4 regions of the Paenibacillus sp. FW104-T2 genome follow, and region 3 is predicted to be linked to each of the others. Evidence: riboswitches for the same ligand, from Rfam matches in the RefSeq annotation. Region 3 holds a riboswitch; each other region holds the start of a gene.

Region 1 (3,879 bases), on a different contig from region 3:
GGAGAAACGGTCAGTCTGTACCTGCGGGATGGCAGTGAGCGTATCCGTATTCAGGCTGTTCAGAGTGATCAGGCCATCCGGCGGGTGGCTCCGGTTGGCGTACGTCTTCCTCTATCCGTAGGGGCATCCAGCAAGGTACTCATGGCATTTGCGACGGAAGAAGACCGGGAGGAACTGATGAATGGCCCCGAATGGCCCGTATTTATCGATCCCGAAGTTTACCTGGCCCAGATGGGCGATATCCGGGAGAATGGATATGCGACCAGCTACGAAGAACGTGAGCCTGGAGCGGCTGCAGTATCGGTTCCTATTATGGATCGAAAGGGGAATATTGCTGCTGCACTATCCGTATCAGGTCCCGTTAGCCGCCTGTCCCAGGAAACTTTGCACGAATATGCACCTGTGCTGAAGGAAGCAGCCGCGCAGATGGGCCTCATGTTGTCCTGATCCGGCGTGTCTGGAAGAAAAAGGGTTGTATTTCTGACTGGCTTGCGCTAGTCTGTAATGGACAGCCCAGTGGGGGCTGCAATGAATTGAATATGGAACTGCGGTACACATACCGCAACTGTTAACGTTACTGGGGGAGTCCGAATTGTCCGGACTGAGACGGGATCGCATGAGATTCCGGACCCTTTGCACCTGATCTGGATCATACCAGCGTAGGGAAGTAATCGGCGATACAACCACGAACACTGCATAATCCAGCCTTTGGCATGTCTCCACTTGAGGGAGCTTGACATCAGGCTTGTTATGGGGTGATGGACATAGGCCGGTTCCCTCGGGAACCGGCTTTTTTATATACAGTGTCAAGCGATCATCCGCAGCAGAGGTGGTTACCTTCTTTTGCGGGAGAGCTGGAGTTGGGTATAACCCGATTATGCCTGTGCCAGATTCTGTCTGCACTATGCCGCTGTAATGTTCTTTCTTCGGAAGTTGGCCGCTCTTTTCTTGCCTATGCGTGGATGATATGGAACGGGTGCACGAGCGATCAAACTGGCCCATCCATGGGACGACCAACGAGGAGGAAGAGGTAGCGATGAACACAAACAACAGAACAACGGCACAGGAGCATTCAGGACAGGGGTTGGAAAAGGAAACAGTGGCGGCCGGACGGGTTCAACCGTTTCCCGGCAGCCGCAAAGTTTACATTCAGGGCTCACGGCCGGATATTGCTGTACCGGAGCGTGAAATTGCCCTTCATGACACGAATACACCCCAAGGGGTGGAGCATAACGAGCTGCTGCGCGTGTACGATACGAGCGGCCCTATGACGGACCCTGGATTTCACGCCGATATCCGGGCAGGCCTGCCAGCTTTGCGTGCACGCTGGATCACAGAACGAAACGATGTAGAGGCGTACCAGGGACGTACCGTCAAACCGGAGGATAACGGATTGAAGCCTGGAGGGAAGAGAACCGGAGCTGAAGAATATCCAGGCCTCCGCGGCAAACCGCTCCGTGCACAATCCGGACGCTGTGTCACCCAAATGCACTATGCGAGGCAGGGCATCATTACGCCTGAGATGGAGTTTGCAGCTATTCGTGAAGGCGTGGAGCCGGAATTCGTCCGGCAGGAGCTGGCGAGCGGCAGGGCCATTCTGCCATCCAATATTAATCATCCAGAGAGCGAACCGATGCTGATCGGACGTCACTTCCACGTGAAGATCAACGCGAATATTGGCAACTCTGCCGTATCCTCTTCGATTGAAGAAGAAGTGGAGAAAATGACTTGGGCGGTACGCTGGGGGTCCGATACGGTAATGGATCTTTCCACGGGCAAGGATATCCATACGACCCGGGAATGGATCATCCGCAATTCTCCGGTACCAATCGGGACGGTGCCGTTGTATCAGGCGCTGGAGAAGGTGAATGGCGAAGCCGAGGCACTCACCTGGGAGTTGTACCGGGATACGCTCATTGAGCAGGCAGAGCAGGGTGTGGATTACTTTACGATCCATGCAGGCGTACTGTTGCGTTACATACCGATGACGGCCAAACGGATGACCGGCATTGTATCCAGAGGTGGTTCCATTATGGCGGCATGGTGCCTTGCACACCATCAGGAGAACTTTTTGTACACGCATTTTGAGGAAATCTGTGAAATCATGAAAAGGTATGATGTAGCCTTCTCTCTCGGAGATGGACTCCGCCCGGGCAGCATCTATGATGCCAATGATGAAGCCCAGATGGCTGAACTTGCTACGCTTGGTGAACTGACACAGATTGCGTGGAAGCATGATGTGCAGGTGATGATTGAGGGGCCAGGACATGTGCCGATGCACAAGATTAAGGAGAATGTCGACCTTCAGATGGAGATCTGCAAGGAAGCACCGTTTTATACACTTGGTCCGCTGACAACCGATATTGCACCAGGCTATGACCATATTACCTCAGCCATTGGAGCGGCGATGATCGGCTGGTTCGGAACGTCGATGCTCTGCTATGTGACACCAAAGGAACATCTGGGCCTGCCGAACAAGGATGATGTCCGGGAAGGCGTTATTGCTTACAAGATTGCGGCACATGCCGCTGATCTGGCCAAAGGCCATCCGCGTGCACAGCGCCGGGATGACGCGCTGTCGAAGGCCCGCTTCGAATTCCGCTGGCGGGACCAGTTCAACCTGTCCCTGGATCCGGAACGTGCGCTGTCCTATCACGATGAGACACTCCCGGCTGAAGGGGCCAAGGAGGCCCATTTCTGCTCCATGTGTGGACCTAAATTTTGCAGCATGCGCATTACGCAGGATATTCGTGCGTTTGCCGCGGACAAAGGATTATCCGAGAATGAGGCTGTGGCAGCCGGAATGCAGGAAAAGGCTGAGGAATACCGGACGCGAACCTAAGCGCCATTACAGCCCAATTTGGGCTGTCTAAGATATATAAAAGCCGTTCTCTCCACTACTGGGAGAAGAACGGCCCCTAACTAACGCCTACCAATATTTAATTGCTGCTCCAAATAAGATGCCAGCGATGCAAGCGGGCTGTAGATCTCCCTAACCGTATTTGCTGAGGCAAGGGCAGCCGCGGGAGCCATGGATAGCTGAGCAGCTACAATGGTTTTCTCTGGTGACCGTGCAGCTAGTTGCTGCAAGCCCGTTGTCACCGCCTCCATATATCCTTCCTTATCGCCGCGCATGATCAGCTCAAATGTACCAGGAATTAATGCGGCCTTTGTTCTCGAAGCAGCCACAACGTTTGCCTGCCCGTTAGTTTCACCTTGCTGTAGTGCTTCATTCACCCGCGCCATCGTTCCTTCAACCGTTGCTGGATTGGTAAAAGCAAGAATGTATTCCTGCGAATCCTGCTGCAGCTTCTGCAATAATGGATCATCAATACCGATAACGGGGATGGAGACTTGCTGTGCTTCGTGCGCCAGTACTGCAGCAAATAGAGTACAGGTGACTAGAATCGCATCTGCATGACATTGGGCAATCCACTGTAATGTCTGGGATACCTTTTCCCGAATGACAGCCTCTGAGAAGTCCGTATCCTGCTTAAGGCGATCCAGACCAGGATCGACATAATGCACAAGTTCCACTTCATAGGGGGCGAGCACTTCTTCAATGAGTGCGATGTTGGAGTAGTGAGCGTGATAACAGCCGATTGTGATCATAATGACTTCCCCTTTGCCAATGCTTCTTTTTATGAGCCGTAAGTGCTGCAGATATTTAATCCATTATAGGAGCGCGACCGGGAACTGTACAGCGTTTAAATCAATGCCAATAACCGTCCCTCCGCCACATGGCAGAAGGACGGTTCTATAGTCAGACTCCAATACAGTCAGGTTTCATTTTATCGCATGGAAGGAGATACGTTCTTTTGAGCCATTTTTTGCTGCAGAATCTCGTGAAAGGATAGACCTTGAGTGTTCTCATTCTCC
Region 2 (3,879 bases), on a different contig from region 3:
ATGGCCATTACAGACCAGATGGCTGATGCAGACCCAGACCAGCTTGAAAAACTGCTGGAAGAAATGGGTGAAATCCAGGAGCAGCTTGAACAGGGCGATTTTTATTTGATTGATGTAAAAGTGGAAGAAATGGCGAACGGCCTCGGATTATCCGCTATTGGGCTTGATCGTGACGTCGCTGCTCTAAGCGGTGGACAACGGACCAAAGTATTGCTCGCCAAGTTGTTGCTCGAGAAACCGACGGCTCTTTTGCTGGACGAGCCAACAAACTACCTGGACGTGGAGCACATTGAATGGTTAACGCGATATTTGAAAGATTACCCTTATGCATTCATCCTGATTTCACATGATACGGAGTTCATGAATGAAGTCGTTAACGTCATTTATCATCTGGAATTTGCTAAATTGACGCGTTATGCTGCCAACTACAATAAGTTTCTTGAAATGGCCGATATGCAAAAAGCACAACATATCGACGCTTATGAGAAACAGCAGGAATATATTAAGAAACAGGAAGATTTCATTCAGCGTAACAAGGCAAGAGCCTCCACTTCCGGACGTGCCAAAAGCCGTGAGAAACAGCTGGGCAAGATTGAACGAATTGATCGCCCGGATGAAGCAGCAAAGCCGACATTTAAATTCAAAGATGCCCGTGCCAGCAGCAAAACAGTATTCGAGGGAATTGATTTCGAGATTGGTTATTCCTACCCTTTGCTGCCTAAGATGACAATGACCATTGAACGTGGTGAGAAAATAGCCATTGTTGGATGTAACGGTGTAGGTAAGTCGACACTTCTTAAAACCATATTGGGCAAAATCCCGCCGATCAGCGGTAAAACGTTCCTGGGGGATTATCTGGAAACGGCTTACTTTGAACAAGAAGTTCGGGCTGGTAACATTACCCCAATTGAAGATGTGTGGAACGAATTCTCCCATCTAACTCAGAATGAAGTACGCGGGCATCTGGCCCGCTGTGGTTTGAAAAACGAGCATATCACTCGTCCGCTGAGTGCACTTAGTGGGGGAGAACAAGCGAAAGTTCGCTTGTGCAAGCTTCTGATGCGTGAAAGCAACTGGATCCTGTTTGATGAACCGACAAACCACTTGGATGTAACAGCAAAAGCGGAGCTAAAACGAGCTTTACAAGAGTTTAAAGGTACAGTGCTGCTCGTTTCGCATGAACCTGAATTTTATCAGGATTGGGTCACCAAGACATGGGACGTTGAAGCCTGGTCTGAGAAAAACTAGTTGTTGCGGAGCAATCTAGTGCTCTACAATCAAAACATTCAGCAACATGAGTTTGAAAATCAACGGTGACAAAAAAAGGTGACTATGGTAACATAGGCTACAACTTCATACGATCACTAGGGGGGCCGCTCGATGCGGCTGAGATGGAATAATGCGATTCCGGACCCTTTGCACCTGATCTGGATTATACCAGCGTAGGGAAGTGGCGCGTTTTAGTTAATGATATGGGCAAATTAATATTCGATTTTGTAGCGAATGTGAATGCTCACAAGTGGAACATGAAGGTATCTCGTATATATCAGGGCTATGATTTAATAGCTTGTATACCTGACAACTGGCATGTGAAGCTCATTTAACTAACTGGACATGTTATCGCGGCCACTCCCTACGGGAGTGGCTTTTTTGTGCTTACATATTGTGACGGCAAGGAAGGTGAAACCAAACGGATACCTTTAAAAAACCTGTGAAATCACTATCGTTTGAACTGCATGCTGTTTCACCAGGGGTAGGGGATCAACAACGTTTTCTGAAGATTGCAGCGGATGCATGGCCTTGGCTTGACTATATCCACATCCGGGAAAAACATCTAACCACCGAACAAAAAATTCAATGGGCTCACAGTTTGCTGAACGCAGGAATTCCATCTGACAGGATCGTAATCAATGGTCTATGTGAGCTGAATAAGTTGGAGAAACATGTTTTCATTGAGAGGATTCATTGGGGTCAGTCCGATATGGCGACTACTCAAGGCAGCAGCCTGAACAAATGCGATCGACTTCGTCTCGGTATCTCTGTTCACTCTCTTCACGAAGCTAGAGCAGCTGAAGAACGGGGAGCGGATTATCTCTTTTATGGTCATGTATTTTCCTCCAGCAGTAAACCTGGGATCAAGCCGAGAGGGATAGATGCACTGTCTGAAATATGCTCAGCTGTTTCCATTCCCGTAATTGCCATTGGCGGAATTGAACCGGCAAACATAGCTGCTGTACGTGCAGCCGGAGCAAATGGTGCGGCAGTAATATCTTCGATCTGGACCAGTGATAATCCGGAAAGTGCGGCAGCAGCCTTGAGGTGGGCTATTGAACGATAGAAAGAAAGAATGAATAACGGAGGTGAATGAATGAACGGAGAAGCAAGAGGCCGAAGACGAAGTGGCAGCCTTTACCGAAATGGAGCAGCTTGTACGACCCAAATACGTGGAAATATTCGTGGCAAGCTTCATGCGGAAACTATTATTGTGGGAGGCGGCGTTATAGGTTGTGCCATCGCGTATGAGCTAGCTTCACGAGGTAAAGAAGTGATTTTAATCGAGCGTGTGCGTATTGCAAGTGAGACATCTTCTGCGGCAGCGGGCATGTTAGCTGCAGACAGCGAGACGTTTCATACTACTGTGATGTCAAAGCTAGCATATGAAAGTAGAAAACGACTGTATCAGCAAAAAGAACAGCTTGAACTACTAAGCGGCATTGAAATTGGCCTGCAGCAGAGTGGATTTATTACACCATTTCGGAATGAAGCCGAGATGAAAACGTATAGCGATTCGAGAAGAAGTACAGTTTTGCCTACAGAGCAAATGTGGTGGGATCATTCAAAGCTTCAACGTGAAGCCCCATGGATAAGCAAGGAAACTTTCGGGGCTCTATATAGGGCTTCAGAAAGTGAACTTCTCCCTGTCAATTTGGCACGTGCCTATGCGGGAGCAGCTCAAACAATGGGAGCTAAAGTAATCGAAGGTGTACACAATGTTAGTCTAACTGCGGATTCGAGTGGAATCCAGGGTGTGGAAACGTCGATTGGAAGATTAACGTGTAAACATGTGGTTATCACAGCTGGATTACAAGGTGGAGATATGTTGAAGCAGGTGGGTCTTAACCTGCCCACTCTTCCCGTAAAAGGTGAAATTGCAGCAATACAATTTCCGAAACATGATGCAGATTACAGACCTGACAAGACGGTTTATGCAGATAATGTATACATTGTCCCCAAAGCAAACGGCGAAGTTTGGATCGGAGCTACCAGTTTACCGGGACGCTCAGATCGAGAAGTTACTGTTGAAGGCATCCAAAAGCTGCTTGCATCCGCAGCAGGGTGGGTCCCTCGAATACAGCAAGCCCAGTTTATCCGTGCCTGGGCAGGGGTTCGACCATCAACCCCTGACGGTTTGCCTTATCTGGGAGCTTGTAAAAGCATACCCGGGTTATATACCGCGTTTGGACATTACAGAAACGGCATCTTACTGAGTGCAATTACCGGCAGCCTGATGGCTGATTTGATGGCTGGCCATTCTTCGGAGGAGCTTGGCATTGATGAATTGCGTCCAGAGCGTTTGAGCAGAAAGGAGATTATGCAGTGAACATCATCGTAAACGGGCAGAGCATGAACATTGACGACGATTTGAATCATGTGGATCAGTTGCTGCAATCCTTTAATTTGCAGGTGAAAACTGTGGTGGTTGAGTTAAATCGTCAGATTTTGATGAGGGAACACCATGCATCCACCGTATTAAGAGACGGAGACCGAATTGAGATCGTACATTTTGTGGGAGGCGGTTAAAACATGCTGAAGATAGGACACCATTCATTTCATTCTAGATTGTTGTTGGGTACGGGCAAATTTGACGATTTGGATGTA
Region 3 (3,879 bases):
AATATCCATTCTCCTGTGCAGCGTATATAAAGGAATGGACTGCATTCGGATACCAGTCGAGCATGATGGACAATGAATCATGGTCACCAGACGACGATCCGGTTGTTGTTGAATCTGTGCCCTGTACCTGGGGATCGGAATCGGACGATGATGGGTTCGCACCCGTATTGCCACAACCGCTGACGATCAGTAATAAACAGATGAGGGCAGGAAGCAGGATGTGAATGAGTTTCTTTTTTTTCATGGATAAATGGGCCTCGTTTCTTTCATTTTTGTTTGGTTCCAATCGCTGATATGTTTTAAAGAGATCGACAGGAAGGAGCAGCACTTGTTATCTCATTGCGATTGCCTTTTCATCGACTTTCCTCTGCGTGCATGCTCTGCATTCCGCTTCAATCCGAGGACTCGCTCCAGCCAGGCAATAAGCACGAACAGACCGATGCCCAGCAGGGATAACAGCAGAATGGATGCAAACATTGCGTCGGTATTCATGCTGCTGGACATTCTGCGGCTGAAATAACCAAGACCTTTGCTGCCTCCGAGCCATTCGCCAATGGTTGCCCCGACCACGCAGTACACCACCGACATCTTCAATCCTGAAAAGAAAGAGGGCAGCGCAAGAGGTACCTGAAGCTTGCGAAACAGATCCCACTTACTTGCTCCCATGGTCATCAGCAGTTCGCGCTGTTCCGGGTCGCCTTGACGGAGACCATCATAGGTGCTGACCACAATCGGGAAGAAAGCGATCAGAAACACCACAGCGACTTTGCTCCAGAGCGTGTAGCCAAACCACAGAATGAACACAGGAGACAGGGCAATCAGTGGAATCGTCTGGCTGATTACGATGAAGGGATACAGCGCTTTTTCAATCGAACGGCTGAGGTGCATACCCGCTGCCAAAGCGCTTCCGGCCACGATGGACAAGCCGAAGCCAACTGCTACCTCCATCAATGTGGCAGGCAGATGGGTTCCCAGGAGCAGATGCCGATGCTCAACTAGAGAACTCGCTATGGATGTAGGTGCAGGGATAATAAAAGAAGGGACCCAGCCCAATCGTACGATGCATTCCCAGCTGGCAAGCATCAGGAGGAGAAGCGCAGCGAACAGGCCATAGCGGGCAAACCATCTGCTGACGCTAAAGCTTCGCATGTAGTTGTTCCTCCAACCGTTGTCGCATTCGTATCAGATCCGGATCGTAGACCATGCCCGAATGTCTCGGACGGGGCAGAGGCACCGTCGTGTCCAGCAGCTGCCGACCGCCAGGAGTGAGAAGGACAATCCGGTCACTTAATAACAGGGCTTCTTCGATATCATGCGTAATGAACAGCACCGTTTTGCCGAGGCTTTCCCACAACTCAAGCAGCCAGCGATGCATCTCTCGCTTGGTCATGGCATCGAGTGCGCCGAAGGGCTCGTCCAGCAGCATCAGCTGTCCTCCCGTCAACAACGTTCGAAGCAGGGCAACCCGCTGCTTCATGCCGCCGGACAGTTCGTCCGGGTAGGCATGCTCATAGCCAGATAAGCCGAATCTGTCGAGTCCGGCCATAATGTCAGCGCGCAGCTTCACCTTGTCCTGCTTCCACGGGGCAAGCTCCGATGGAAGCAGGCAGTTCTCCATGACCGTCCGCCAGGATAACAGCAAATCCTTCTGCGGCATGTAGGCGACTCGACCAAGTCGCTGTCCTGGCGGCACCCCAGCAATTTCGATCGTGCCGTCCGTCGGTTCAAGCAAGCCTGCCAGCAGCTTGAAGAGCGTACTCTTGCCCGACCCGCTGGAGCCGATCAGCGAGACGAATTCTCCCTTTTTTACACACATCGACACATTGGAGAGGACGGGGGAATGTCTCTGATCCGGAAAAGTGAAGGTCATGTTGTCAATCTGTACATCGTTGCTCATTTGGTTCCTTGACCCCCTTGGAATAAAAACTGCCTGAACGGAAATGCACGTTGTATGCGATCTGTATGTAAACGCGAAAAAGCCCGCCCATTTCCGGAGAAATGAGTGGGCCTATTAAGTTCAACCGACATTCATGTTCATATGAATATGAAAAAAATCCGTTAACTGAAAGTCCGCTCCACTTCCCTCCGCTGGTATGATCCAGATCAGGTTCAAAGGGTCCGAATACGTTCATTCGTCTCAGCCGCAAGGCTCCCCTAGTGCAATCGTTCAAGATATGCAGTTGTGTACACAGCATATATCACATTCCCGCGAGATGTAAAGAGGGCTTAGAGGCAAAAGTTACACCGTTAAACTCATTCGCGGATTTACCTTGGCTTCCTAACCCGATATAATGGGGATGGCACATATGGGCCGGATTACAAATGAGGGTGGGACTGTTCTCCCTCCTAAGCAGAATGGGGACCCCGAGTTGAAAACGTTCAAGAAAGTATATATTGAAATTACAAGCATATGTAACCTGGCGTGCAGCTTCTGTCCGCAGACGAAGCGTGCCAAAGGATTCATTGACCCTGAAGTCTTCAACAATATATTGGATCAGATTAAGCCACATACCAAACACATTTATTTGCATGTCAAAGGGGAGCCGTTACTTCACCCCAAAATTGATTTGTTACTGGATTCCGCGCACGAGAAGGGATTCAAGGTAAACATAACAACGAACGGAACACTGCTGCCCAAGACCCAGCATAAACTGCTTGGCAAACCGGCATTGCGGCAAATGAACTTCTCGCTGCACAGCTTCGACGGGCACGAGGGATCGACGGACCGTGAGGGATACCTCAATAATATTTTGTCCTTTGCGAGAGAAGCGGTGAAGCACAATGTGATCATCTCGTTCCGGCTCTGGAATCTGACGCAGGATAACTTCACGAATGCCCAGATGAATCGGAACCGGGAAACACTGGAGGTACTGGAGCGCGAGTTCAACCTGGATTTCCGCATTGAGGAAAAGGTGGTTCCAGGCAGCGGCGTCAAAATTGCGCCGAATGTCTATCTCAACCAGGACCATGAGTTCCAGTGGCCAAGTCTGGATGCACCAGAGGATGATGGCAAAGGCTTCTGTCATGCGCTTCGCAGTCAGGCGGCGGTCCTTGTGGATGGCACGGTTGTTCCATGCTGCCTCGATGGCGAAGGTGTCATTAATCTCGGTAACGTCCATGAGAAGTCTTTCTCGGAGATTGTCGAAGGTGAGCGGGCGAACAATCTGGTTTATGGTTTTTCCAAGCGGGAAGCTGTGGAGGAGCTATGTCGGAAGTGCGGATATCGTCAGCGGTTCGGAGCCTAGTCAAATAAAAATGTGTTTAGAGCGTGCCATTCGAATGTTTATTTCGGGTGGTGCGCTTTTCTGTTTTTTTTGCAGAATTGTTTTGAGAATAAAATTGAAATCAATTCAGAATTACAACTTTTTTGTAAAATCATAGTTTAATAATCTTGTTTTTATGAGTTTGCATGGTATTATTATCCTATTGATCAGGAGGTGATATAGTTCCATAGATTCACATATTATTATTTTTACCTACTAGAAGCCTACTGAGGAGTGTGTTTGAGTTTTGAATTCAAAATGGAAAAAGTTTAATCGCAAACTATCATTAATGCTTTCTACGTCACTTGTTGTCTCCATGTTATCTCTTAATTTATCTGTATCGGCAGAAGTAGCTACTTCTAAGAGTTCTTTTACTGATATTGATCATTCGTATGCCAAAACTGAAATAACCAAATTGGTTGAACAAGGAATACTTACAGGTTTTTCTGATGGAACCTTTAAGCCGTCTGATGCAGTAACACGAGCTCAACTGGCAAAAATCATGGTTGGTGCCCTTAAATTAAATCCGGATACTGCTGAAGCTAGCAAGTTCAAGGATATTAAGGAAGATCAGTGGTATGCTGGGTATGTAGGCGCACTTGTCAAATCTGGTATT
Region 4 (3,879 bases), on a different contig from region 3:
AAGGACATGATCAAAACCATGCCAACAACCATGCAGCAAGACATGGCCACTATACCGAGAAGCTTGTTGGACTTGTCAAACGGCAGTGAAAAAGCAACTTTCTGGGCTACCGGACCGACAACAAAGGATTCCACCAGGAAAGCAATAGCAAAACACAAAACAAACTGAAACAGTAATTCAAGTGGGGATAATCTACCGATTAATCCGTTGTAAATCAGGTTGAAGGACATCATCACGATGACCATTCCTGTACACATCATCAAGCCAAAATAAATATGTTCTTTCTTCGTGGTTGGCAACTCTCTCTCATCCTCTCTGTTTACTCTGCCAATTATAAAGATCGCGAATATCTCCACATAAGTGAACATTCTGTGAATTTAAATTAAATCACATTTGACAACTCGGAATTAGAAATCTATCATATCCCTTAATATGTAAGAAACAATTTTCTGAATTTGGGAGGTCTCATGATGGGTTTTCAAAAACGTATTGACCACATCGGCATTGCTGTACGTGATCTGGAGACAACACTGCGTTTCTATACGGAGATCGTAGGACTGGAATTGAAAGATCGCGTAACCCACACGAATGGTGTTATTCAGCTCGCTTTCCTTGGCTTCCATGGTAGCGATGAAACGGAGATTGAATTGATTCAGGGATACAGCGATAAACTGCCTTCGGAAGGAACGGTGCACCATTTTGCCATCCACGTGGAGGACCTAGATGCGGAATATAAGCGTATTCAGGAGACGAAGGCCGAGTTTATTGACGGAGAGATCATTACGCTGCCCAATGGCTATCGCTACTTCTTCATCTATGGACCGGAGAAAGAATGGATTGAGTTCTTCCAGCGTTAAGTCACGGACTACGTCCTTGTTCTTGCACCTATTCAATACATTCCCACAGGCAAATCACCCTTGACTATTCCATCCAGTTCCTGACTGGACACATTCCGGCCCCTGGCCTATAATTACACCTAGTAATGCCCGTAACTTCATAGTTTCCCAGGGGAGTCGGAATTGGCCGGCTGAGAGTGTATCCCATCAAGATACTAACCCTTAGACCTGATCTGGATCATGCCAGCGTAGGAATCGGAGTATATCGAATTGGCCCAGCCATGTGCTGCAGCCACCTCTCTAACGCCTGCACGCGTCCCGGATTACGGGGCGCTTTTTTTGATGGTATCTTTTTGACACAAAAAGTACGTCATCCGGATCATAGCTGGTATAAATCGAAGGATTTATGCACCATGCTTGGATATGAAGCCAAGGAGTACCCCGCGCCACTGGCCGGACCATATGAAGGAGAGAAAAACAAGATGAGATGGCGTAAAATGATCGGACTCCTGCTCTTGTGTGTGACACTGGTCACCGTCGCTGCATGCGGCAGCAAGGAAGCAGCACCTGCAGGACAAAACGGCAGCAGCACCACTGAAAACAGCAGCGAAGGTGACGGCGCAGCATTGAAGGATGTTAAAGTCGTGCTCGACTGGACACCCAATACGAATCACACCGGGCTGTATGCCGCCGTGGATCAAGGATTTTACCAGGCAGAAGGCTTGAATGTCGAGATTGTGCAGCCGGGAGCCGGCGGTGCAGATACGATGGTAGCCTCAAACGAAGTTCCTTTTGGGGTAAGTTATCAGGAGAGCGTAACACAGGCCCGTACACAGGACGTTCCGCTCGTCTCCATTGCAGCGGTCATTCAGCATAATACGTCAGGATTCGCCGCTCCGGTGGACCGAAACATTAAATCACCCAAGGATTTCGAAGGCAAATCCTATGGCGGCTGGGGATCACCCGTTGAAGAAGCAGTTATGCAATCCATTATGGAAGGCGAAGGCGCCGATGTGTCCAAAGTGAAGAATATCAATATGGGCGACGCCGACTTTTTTACCGCAGTGAAACGGGACATTGATTTTGCATGGATTTTCTATGCATGGACCGGCATTGAAGCCGAGCTGCGCGGTGAACCCCTCGACATGCTGTATGTGAAGGATTATTCCGATGCGCTGGACTATTACACGCCTGTACTCGTGACGAACGAGCAGACCATTCAGAATGACCCGGAGCTGGTGAAGGCGTTTATGAAGGCTACTTCCGAAGGGTATCAATATGCGATTGATCATCCCGAAGAAGCGGCAGACATTTTAATCAAGGCTGTACCTGATCTCGATAAGGACCTTGTGGTGGCAAGTCAGAAATGGCTGAGCCCGAAATACAAGGATGACGCTCCGCGCTGGGGTGAGCAAAAACAGGAAGTGTGGCAGAACTACACGGACTGGATGTTTAGCAAAAAACTGCTTGATGAGCAGATCGATGTATCCCAAGCCTATACGAACGATTTTTTACCCCAATAAAGTTGAATCGAAAGGAGCCGTGATCTCTCATGGCAAGTACACTGCTTAGCATTCAAGTGATTCCCAAAACGCCGAATGGCGAAAATTCGTATCCTTATGTAGATCGGGCCATCGAAGTGATTCAGCAATCCGGCTTGAAATATCAGGTCAATCCGCTCGACACCACAATGGAGGGTGAACTGGAGGAACTGCTGGAAGTTGTCCGTAAAATGCATGAGGTGCTCGTGGAGGCTGGCAGTCCAAGCATCATCTCCCAGATCAAAATCGCCCACAGCCCGAACGGCTTCAGCATGGATACCCTGACGGAGAAATATCGCTAATGCATACGTACTTCAAAAGTGTATGGCCGCCCATTGTGGCGGTTATTCTCTTTATAGCCATATGGCAGGGCGCCGTTTCCCTGTTTCATATTGAGAAATGGATGCTGCCTGCACCTTCGGACATCGCGCACGAAGCCGCTTCCCAAGCAGAACGCCTAGGCATGCATGCCTGGGCGACCATTCAACTTACATTAGTTGGCTTCGCCGCTGGCACGCTGGTTGGGCTGCTGATCGCGATGGTGCTGCATTTGATTCCATTTCTGAAATCTGCCCTGTATCCTTTACTTATTCTTAGTCAAAATATACCGACAATTGCGCTCGCTCCGCTCCTGCTGATCTGGTTCGGATTCGGACTGCTGCCCAAACTGATTACCATCATCCTGGTCTGCTTCTTCCCCGTTGCCGTCGCTGCCATGGACGGTCTGACACGTACGGATGCTGCCATGATGAATTACATGCGCATGGCAGGAGCAAGACGCGGCCCAATTTTCTGGAAACTGGAGCTCCCGCACGCACTGCCTTCCATCTTCTCCGGCATCAAGATTGCCGCGACTTACAGCGTCATGGGTGCCATTATTGCTGAATGGATCGGAGCCGACAAAGGGATCGGATATTACATGATGCTTCAGAAGTCCGCTTACCGGACAGATCGTCTATTCGTTGCGATTATGATTATTGTCGCGCTCAGCCTGCTGCTCTTCCTGTTCATTGCCCTGCTGGAGAAGCTGCTCGTTCGCTGGCGACCGCAGAAGCGCTGAATCGCAGCAGAAGCACTATACAAGGTTAGGAAGTGAATGTGAGATGACACTCAAATATAACGAACAGGCACCTCCTGCACCAGGCGGAAGCGCCGGAATTTCACCTCGAGAAGAATCACTCCGCACTGCTTCTACCGCTACCTCCGATTCGGGTAAGCAGAGCCTGCCTGCACTGGAAGTACAGGACGTCCATGCTTCCTTCCGGGAACGACGGAACAAGCTGTCAGTCCTGAACGGATTATCCCTGACCGTAGAGCAGGGCGAATTCGTAGCGATCGTTGGGCCTTCCGGATGCGGCAAGAGTACGTTGTTCCATATCATTGGCGGGTTGTTGAAACCCCAAACAGGCCAGGTTCTCATGAACGGACAGAATGTGACCGGGCAGCGGGGCAAAATCAGCTATATGCCGCAGCAGCCCGCTCTCTTTCCTTGGCGTACCATT

What was found. Region 3 has a riboswitch for thiamine pyrophosphate ahead of AC3WQ3_RS17835 (ABC transporter ATP-binding protein). Riboswitches for the same ligand answer to the same signal wherever they lie in the genome.
Region 1: linked by a shared signal. The riboswitch ahead of thiC (phosphomethylpyrimidine synthase ThiC) and the one ahead of AC3WQ3_RS17835 (ABC transporter ATP-binding protein) in region 3 are both predicted to bind thiamine pyrophosphate.
Region 2: linked by a shared signal. The riboswitch ahead of AC3WQ3_RS13190 (thiamine phosphate synthase) and the one ahead of AC3WQ3_RS17835 (ABC transporter ATP-binding protein) in region 3 are both predicted to bind thiamine pyrophosphate.
Region 4: linked by a shared signal. The riboswitch ahead of AC3WQ3_RS11135 (ABC transporter substrate-binding protein) and the one ahead of AC3WQ3_RS17835 (ABC transporter ATP-binding protein) in region 3 are both predicted to bind thiamine pyrophosphate.

What each region holds. Positions count from the first base shown of each region.
Region 1 covers NZ_JBYTCE010000023.1:45,781-49,659, forward strand. The annotation lists gene AC3WQ3_RS23905 (IclR family transcriptional regulator) at 1-447, shown strand, start outside; TPP riboswitch at 570-683, shown strand; gene thiC (phosphomethylpyrimidine synthase ThiC) at 1,037-2,842, shown strand; gene AC3WQ3_RS23915 (hypothetical protein) at 2,923-3,612, opposite strand; gene AC3WQ3_RS23920 (hypothetical protein) at 3,792-3,879, opposite strand, start outside.
Region 2 covers NZ_JBYTCE010000009.1:26,265-30,143, forward strand. The annotation lists gene AC3WQ3_RS13185 (ABC-F family ATP-binding cassette domain-containing protein) at 1-1,248, shown strand, start outside; TPP riboswitch at 1,357-1,466, shown strand; gene AC3WQ3_RS13190 (thiamine phosphate synthase) at 1,712-2,338, shown strand; gene thiO (glycine oxidase ThiO) at 2,369-3,601, shown strand; gene thiS (sulfur carrier protein ThiS) at 3,598-3,801, shown strand; gene AC3WQ3_RS13205 (thiazole synthase) at 3,805-3,879, shown strand, end outside.
Region 3 covers NZ_JBYTCE010000013.1:161,325-165,203, forward strand. The annotation lists gene AC3WQ3_RS17825 (ABC transporter substrate-binding protein) at 1-244, opposite strand, end outside; gene AC3WQ3_RS17830 (ABC transporter permease) at 337-1,149, opposite strand; gene AC3WQ3_RS17835 (ABC transporter ATP-binding protein) at 1,136-1,897, opposite strand; TPP riboswitch at 2,064-2,166, opposite strand; gene AC3WQ3_RS17840 (radical SAM/SPASM domain-containing protein) at 2,370-3,245, shown strand; gene AC3WQ3_RS17845 (S-layer homology domain-containing protein) at 3,511-3,879, shown strand, end outside.
Region 4 covers NZ_JBYTCE010000007.1:107,909-111,787, reverse strand. The annotation lists gene AC3WQ3_RS11145 (DUF2798 domain-containing protein) at 1-299, opposite strand, end outside; gene AC3WQ3_RS11140 (VOC family protein) at 471-857, shown strand; TPP riboswitch at 997-1,109, shown strand; gene AC3WQ3_RS11135 (ABC transporter substrate-binding protein) at 1,319-2,359, shown strand; gene AC3WQ3_RS11130 (MTH1187 family thiamine-binding protein) at 2,389-2,679, shown strand; gene AC3WQ3_RS11125 (ABC transporter permease) at 2,679-3,437, shown strand; gene AC3WQ3_RS11120 (ABC transporter ATP-binding protein) at 3,481-3,879, shown strand, end outside.